2 regions of the Pantoea sp. C2G6 genome follow, and region 1 is predicted to be linked to the other one. Evidence: riboswitches for the same ligand, from Rfam matches in the RefSeq annotation. Region 1 holds a riboswitch; the other holds the start of a gene.
What was found. Region 1 has a riboswitch for thiamine pyrophosphate ahead of ACCW71_RS07805 (FAD-dependent oxidoreductase). Riboswitches for the same ligand answer to the same signal wherever they lie in the genome.
Positions count from the first base shown of each region.

Region 2: another riboswitch for thiamine pyrophosphate. It lies ahead of tenA (thiaminase II); the one in region 1 lies ahead of ACCW71_RS07805 (FAD-dependent oxidoreductase).

Region 1 covers NZ_JBGMNJ010000004.1:87,134-90,947, forward strand. The annotation lists gene ACCW71_RS07790 (diguanylate cyclase domain-containing protein) at 1-257, shown strand, start outside; gene ACCW71_RS07795 (alkene reductase) at 356-1,474, shown strand; gene ACCW71_RS07800 (ArsR/SmtB family transcription factor) at 1,491-1,811, shown strand; TPP riboswitch at 1,837-1,956, shown strand; gene ACCW71_RS07805 (FAD-dependent oxidoreductase) at 2,093-3,031, shown strand; gene thiS (sulfur carrier protein ThiS) at 3,021-3,218, shown strand; gene ACCW71_RS07815 (thiazole synthase) at 3,221-3,814, shown strand, end outside.
Region 2 covers NZ_JBGMNJ010000004.1:271,907-275,720, forward strand. The annotation lists gene ascF (PTS cellobiose/arbutin/salicin transporter subunit IIBC) at 1-82, shown strand, start outside; gene ACCW71_RS08665 (6-phospho-beta-glucosidase) at 100-1,530, shown strand; TPP riboswitch at 1,615-1,717, shown strand; gene tenA (thiaminase II) at 1,788-2,489, shown strand; gene ACCW71_RS08675 (ABC transporter ATP-binding protein) at 2,486-3,226, shown strand; gene ACCW71_RS08680 (ABC transporter permease) at 3,223-3,814, shown strand, end outside.

The sequences.
Region 1 (3,814 bases):
AGTTTGTGGTTGCTGCGAAGTGCGATAATCGTGACGCGGCATCGGCGATCGCGCAGCGCATCATCGACACGCTGAAAGAACCCCTGGTGATTAACAGCATGGAAATCGCGATTGGCGCCTCAATCGGTATCAGCCTCGCCCGGTTCGGAACGACCCCGGCCAGGCTGCTGCTGGACCAGGCCGATGTCGCCATGTATCAGGCGAAAGCACGACGCGAGAGTTCCTATCAGTTTTTCGAGTCAGCCGTCCAGCCATAGCGGGAGTGATTACGCTGCCATCCAGCACAGATTACATATTTACAAATTTAAATGTGTAAATATAATGACGCCTCTTTGTTTCATTGAGGATTTTCGTTATGCCGTCTCTTTTCTCCCCTCTGACGCTGGGTGATTTAACGCTTCGTAACCGTATCGTACTGCCGCCGCTGACCCGCTGTCGCAGCGAGCAGCCGGGAAATATTCCCGGCGACAGGATGGTGGAATATTACCGTCAGCGCGCCGGCGCGGGGCTGATGATTACGGAAGGCACCCAGATTGAACCGCGCGGCCAGGGCTATGCCTGGACACCGGGTATTCACAGCGAAGAACAGGTGGCTGGCTGGAAGCGGGTCACTGACGCCGTTCATGAGCAGGGCGGCACGATCTTCTGCCAGCTTTGGCACGTTGGCCGGGTCTCACATACTGAACTTCAGCCAGGCAAACAGCCGCCGGTTGCCCCCTCAGCCGTGGCCGCGACCCAGGTCAGGGTCTTTATTGAAACCGGGCCCGCCGCCGGGATCTTAACCGCACCCAGTGAACCGCGTGAACTTACCACGGCCGAAGTGAAAGAGGTGGTCGGACTCTACCGACGCGCGGCGGAAAACGCCAAAAGGGCGGGTTTCGACGGCGTCGAGCTACATTCCGCCAACGGGTATCTGATCAATCAGTTTATCTCTGAGCACACCAATTTCCGCAGCGATGAATATGGCGGCTCGCCTGAAAATCGCCTGCGTTTCCTGCGCGAAGTGACGGAAGCGGTCAGTTCGGTGTTTGGCAGCCACCGCGTCGGCGTCCGGTTTGCGCCGCTGTTTTCCAGCACGGATGAGGAGCGCGTCTATCTGGGACTGGTCGAAAGCGATCCGCACGCGACCTACATCGGCGCCGCACAGCTGCTGAATGAGCTGGAGGTGGGGTATCTCTCCATCGCGGAAGCGGACTGGGATAACAGCCCTGAGATGCCGGAGAGTTTCCGCGCGGCGCTGCGGGAAACCTTCCGCTCACCGATCATCTATTCTGGCCGTTATACCCAGGAAAAAGCGCAACGCATGCTGGAAAAAGGGTGGGGCGATCTGGCGGGCTTTGGCCGCACCTTTATCGCCAATCCCGATCTGCCGGAACGGCTGAGAGCGGGCCATCCGCTCAATGCGGTGGATCACAGCTCCCTGTATGGCGGTGATGAGAAAGGATATACTGACTATCCTTTTTACTCATCCTGATATTTTGTGAGGCGGCATGTCACCGGAAAATGCCCTTAAGTTACTCGCCAACCCTACCCGGGTGGCCGTGCTTAAGTGGCTGAAAAATCCTGAAGAAGCGTTTGCGGGCTATTCTCAGCTCTTTCCCTTCGATCAGTATGGCGTCTGTGCCAGTCTCATTCAGGATAAGGCGGGCCTCTCGCAGCCCGCCACCTCGCTCTGTCTGAAGGCGCTGCACAGCGCCGGGCTGGTTGAGGCCAGCAAAGTGGGCAAGTGGACCTACTACCGCCGTAATGAGCAGCGTATTAACGCAATCACCGCGGCAGTGGCCCAGGCGCTGCAAGAGCTCCAGGCTTGACGAAGCTCCTCACTTCACTTACAACTAAAGCCGTCAGGGGAGTCTCGCCGGAGAGACTGAGAGGCTAATAGCGCACCGCGCGGCTTAGCGACCCTTAGAACCTGACCCAGTTGATACTGGCGTAGGAAGACGGGTATCGCTGTTTCTGATACTTGCCGCAAGGGCGCGTTCACCTCGCTCTCGCCTTTTCCCTTCTGGTATCACGGGTCTTCGCATCGTTATGACGAGGCCGCTATGACCCACAACTCCCTGAATTATGCATCTCCCGTCCGGTGGACATCATGAGCCGTTGGTCGGTACTCGGCAGCGGCGTTGCCGGGCTCTGTGTCGCTACGCTGCTGGCGGAACGCGGAGAAACTGTCGAGATCGTGACCCGCCCCGACTGTCGCGCGGCCTCCCACTGGGCCGGAGGGATGCTCGCCCCCTGGTGTGAAGCGGAGAGTGCGCCGCCGCAGGTGATTGAATGGGGACAGCATGCCGCAGGCTGGTGGGCCAGGCGCGTCGAGGGCGTGGTGCAGCACGGCACGCTGGTGGTGGCACCACCTCGCGACAGCCGGGAACTGACGCGCTTCGCCAGCATGACGCAGCAGCATCAGTGGGTTGCACCCGCTGAGATTGAGCCGGAGCTGGAAAACCGCTTTGCCCGTGGCCTGTTTTTCGCTGCTGAGGCGCATCTCGATCCGCGCCATGCCATGCAGCAACTGCGCGATAAGCTGCAACAGGCGGAGGTGGCGATCCACAGCGGTCAACCCAGCGGGCAGATTATCGACTGTCGCGGCATTCACGCCGCTCAGCAACAGCCCGCCCTGCGGGCGGTGCGCGGTGAGATGCTGATCCTGCATACCCCCGAAATCCACTTTTCCCGTCCGGTCCGGCTGCTGCATCCGCGCTTTCCCTGCTACCTGGTGCCGCGTGCGGACGGGCACTTTATGCTGGGCGCTACCATGGTTGAGAGCCATGACAGCAGCGCGATCAGCGCCAGGGCGATGATGGAGCTGCTCAGCGCGGCGTATACGCTGCACCCGGCGCTGGCCGAAGCGCGAATCGTGGAGAGTGGCACCGGTCTGCGTCCCGCCTATCACCACAATCTGCCAGAAGTGCGCTATGAAGAGGGCCGTTTTTCACTGAATGGTCTCTATCGCCACGGCTTTTTGCTGGCACCGATCATGGCCGAAAAATTAATGCAGCAACTGACTCAGGAGGGTAATCATGCAAGTTGAACTCAATGGCCGCGCCATCGAAACCGGAGCCAGCACGCTGGCGGAGCTGATGCAGGAGCAGCAGATCGATCCCCGCACGGTCGCCACCGCGCTGAACGGTGAGTTTGTGCCGCGCAGCCGTTATGCCAGCCAGAAACTTGCGGCGGGCAACCAGCTTGAAATTCTGTCACCGATGCAGGGAGGTTAACCATGTTCTATCAGTTTGCCCCGACATCCCGCTTCCTGCTTGGCACCGCTGGCTACCCTTCGCCGGAGATCCTGCAACAGGCGATAGCGCGCTCAGGCGCGGAGATTATTACCGTCAGCCTGCGGCGGGAAGGCAGCGACGGCGGCGCTTTCCGCAACCTGCTGCAACAGCTCAACACGCGAATCCTGCCCAATACCGCTGGCTGTCACACGGTGAAAGAGGCGGTTACCACGGCGCAGATGGCGCGTGAACTGTTCGATACGCCCTGGATCAAGCTGGAGGTGATCGGCCATGCCGACACGCTGCAACCCGATCCTTTTGCGCTGGTCGAAGCCGCCCGCATCCTCTGCGCCGACGGATTCCAGGTGTTTCCCTACACCACGGAAGATCTGATTGTCGGCGAGAAATTACTGGAGGCGGGCTGCGAAGTGCTGATGCCGTGGGGCGCGCCGATCGGCTCCGGCCAGGGATTACGCAACATCGAGGGGCTGCGGGCGATGCGGGCCTGGTTCAAAGATGTGCCGCTGATTATCGATGCCGGTATCGGCGCGCCGTGTCAGGCGGCGCAGGCGATGGAGATGGGCTTTGATGGCGTG
Region 2 (3,814 bases), 180 kb from region 1:
ACCGGAGCCTGCTGGCGCACAACAGGCCGCGCCCATCACTGAAGCAAATAACGTATCAATCGTGACCAAAGGGTCGCACTGACCCGCAAAGAGGATGACATGTCTGAATCAAGGTTCCCGCAGGGATTTTTATGGGGGGGAGCGCTGGCCGCTAACCAGTCTGAAGGCGGATTCCGCGAAGGCGGAAAGGGTTTAACCACCGTCGATATGATCCCGCTGGGGCCGGATCGGATGGCGGTCAAGCTGGGTCTGGAGCCACGCCTGACGCTGCGTGAGGAGGAGTTCTATCCCAGCCATGACGCTATCGATTTTTATCACCGCTATCCGCAGGATATTGCCCTGATGGCGGAGATGGGATTCAGCGTGTTCCGCACCTCGATTGCCTGGAGCCGGCTCTATCCCAACGGCGACGAACTGACGCCAAACCCGGAAGGGATCGCCTTTTATCGTGCGCTGTTCGAAGAGTGCCGCAAATATCAGATCGAGCCGCTGGTGACGCTGTGCCACTTCGATGTGCCGATGCATCTGGTGACGGAGTATGGCTCCTGGCGTAACCGTAAAATGATCGACTTTTTTGCCCGCTATGCCCGCAGCTGCTTTGAGGCGTTTGATGGTCTGGTGAAATACTGGCTGACCTTTAACGAGATTAATATCCTGCTGCACAGCCCGTTCTCCGGGGCCGGGCTGGTGTTCGCGCCGGGGGAGAACCGGGAGCAGGTCAAGTATCAGGCGGCGCACCATGAGCTGGTGGCCAGCGCGCTGGTGACCCGCATCGCGCATGAGGTCAATCCGGCCAATCAGGTCGGCTGTATGCTGGCAGGCGGCAATTTCTATCCCTGGTCGAGCAAACCGGAAGATGTCTGGGCGGCGCTGGAGAAAGATCGCGAAAACCTGTTCTTTATCGATGTCCAGGCACGCGGGGCTTATCCGCGCTACGCCGCCCGACTCTTCCGGGACAAGGGCGTCACCCTGGCGATCGCTGACGGCGATGTGGAGATCCTCAAAAACAGCGTTGATTTTGTTTCATTCAGCTATTACGCCTCACGCTGCGCCTCTGCGGAGATGAATGAGCAGAACAGCAGCGCCGCCAACGTGGTGAAATCACTGACTAACCCCCATCTGCCACGCAGCGAATGGGGCTGGGGCATCGATCCGCTGGGGCTGCGCATCACCATGAACATGATGTATGACCGCTACCAGAAGCCGCTGTTTCTGGTGGAGAACGGCCTGGGCGCGCACGATGAGATCAGCGCCAGCGGCGAGATCAATGACGACTATCGCATCAGCTACCTGCGCGAGCATATCCGGGCGATGGGCGACGCCATCGCTGACGGCGTACCGGTAATGGGCTACACCAGCTGGGGCTGTATCGACCTGGTGGCGGCGTCAACCGGCGAGATGAGCAAACGTTACGGCTTTGTCTATGTGGACCGTGACGACCGCGGTAACGGGACGCTGGCGCGCACGCGGAAAAAATCGTTCTGGTGGTATAAGAAGGTGATCGCCAGCAACGGCGAGGATCTTGAGTGACGTTGTCACGTTATGCCCGTCATGCAGCCCTTTTAGTGAACCGCGCGGCTGGCGTTGTACTCCGGCGGTAATTATCGTATAACAGCTCTCTCCGAGGGGTGTCCTGTTATGGGCTGAGATGGCGTAAGCCGAACCCTTTGAACCTGATCTGGGTCATGCCAGCGAAGGGACGGGTCGGCAGCATGCTCTGCTTCATCTCCTGCGATTTTCCCTGTTCCAGACCGTATGCCCGGATCTCCCTGATGAATGGAGATCCTATGTCACATCCGCTTTTCGACACCGGTTTTTATGGCCGTCTGCGCCAGCAGGCGGGCGCGCACTGGCACGCCTATGTCACCCATGATTTTGTGCAGCAGCTCGGTCAGGGAACCCTGCCCGCCGCCGCCTTTCGCCACTACCTGACCCAGGACTACCTGTTTCTGCTGCACTTCGCCCGCGCCTATGGCCTGCTGGTCAGCAAACTCTCGGACCCCGCCGCGTTGCGCAGCGCGGCGGCATCACTTAATGCCATCGTCAGCGAACTGCCGCTGCACCTCCGCTACTGCCAGCAGTGGGGAATCGATGAAGCGGACGTGGTGAGCCAGCCTGAGGCGATGGAAACCCTTAACTACACCCGCTACGTGCTGGATGTCGGCCACAGTGGAGATGCGCTGGAGCTGCTCACCGCGCTGATGCCGTGCGTCGCCGGTTACGCGGAAATCGGCCTGACGCTGCTCCGGCATCCCGATACCCGCTTCACCGGCAATCCTTACGCCGCCTGGATTGAAAATTATGGTGACGAGGGCTATCTCTCCGGGGTGCGCGCCTCGCTGTCGCTGTTTGAAAACCTGGCCCGGCAGTGCGCGGGGGAGCAACGCTTCGATCGGCTGGCGACGATCTTCACCACCGCCACGCAGCTGGAGTCCGCTTTCTGGCAAATGGGCCTGCGTCACGCCGCGGATACGGGGAGCAGCCGGTGATCCCCGCCTGCGCCGAAGCGCCGCCCGGCATTTCGATTCGCCAGCTCTCGCTGCGGGTGGGTCAGCAGCAGCTGTTCAGCCAGCTCAGTCTGGAGATCGCTGGCGGGACGTTTACCGCGTTGCTGGGGGCCAGCGGGGTCGGTAAAAGCAGCCTGATGCGGGTGATTGCCGGTCTGGCAGAGCCGACCGCCGGAGAGATCAGCGGCAGCGACGGCCTGCCGCTGGCCGGACGCATCGCCTGGATGAGCCAGCAGGATTTACTCTATCCCTGGCTGACCGTGGAGCAGAATGTCTGCCTCGCCAGTCGCCTGCGGGGGGAAAAAGCCGACCGCGAATGGGCGCACCATCTGCTGGCGCGGGTAGGACTGGCGCGCTACGCCAGCGCCCTGCCCGCCACGCTGTCGGGAGGGATGCGGCAGCGCGCCGCGCTGGCCCGTACCCTCTACAGCCGTCAGCCGATCGTGCTGATGGATGAGCCCTTCTCGGCGCTGGACGCCCTGACCCGCGCCCGCATCCAGACGCTGGCCGCTGAAGTGCTGGCCGGTCACACCGTACTGCTGATCACCCATGACCCAGCGGAAGCCTGTCGGCTCAGCCACCACCTGCTGGTGATTGGCAAAGCGGGCATCGAATCCTCTCCACCGCTGGCCGGTCAGCCGCCGCGCGCAGCCGATGACATCGGCCTGCTCCGCAGCCAGGCGGCGCTGCTGCAACAGCTGACCAGGGTGGCCGGATGAACCGCCATCAATTCACCGCGCTGCGCCGCGGGCTGACCCTCTCTGCCGGACTGATTGCGCTATGGTGGCTTGCGACGCTGACCTCGATTCCCGCCTTTCTGCTGCCCTCACCGGCAGCGGTGGCCGTGGCGCTGTGGCAAAACGCCAGCTATCTCGGCTACCACAGCCTGATGACCCTGAGCGAAATCCTCAGCGGCATGGCGCTTGGCGTGCTGCTGGGTGCGCTGCTGGCGCTGGGGATGACCTTTTCGCCCTGGCTGCAACGCTGGATGATGCCGCTGGTCATCACCAGTCAGGCGATTCCGGTGTTCGCGCTGGCTCCGCTGCTGGTGCTGTGGTTTGGCTTCGGCATGAGCGCCAAAGTGGCGATGGCGGTGCTGGTGATCTTCTTCCCGGTCACTTCCGCCTTTTTTGACGGCCTGCGCCGCGTCAGCCCCGGCTATCTCGATCTGGCGCGCACGCTGGGCGCATCACGCCGCGCTCAACTGCGCCACGTCCGGCTGATGGCCGCGCTGCCGGCGCTGGCGTCGGGCCTGCGCATGGCGGCGGCGGTGGCGCCGATTGGCGCGATTATTGGCGAGTGGGTCG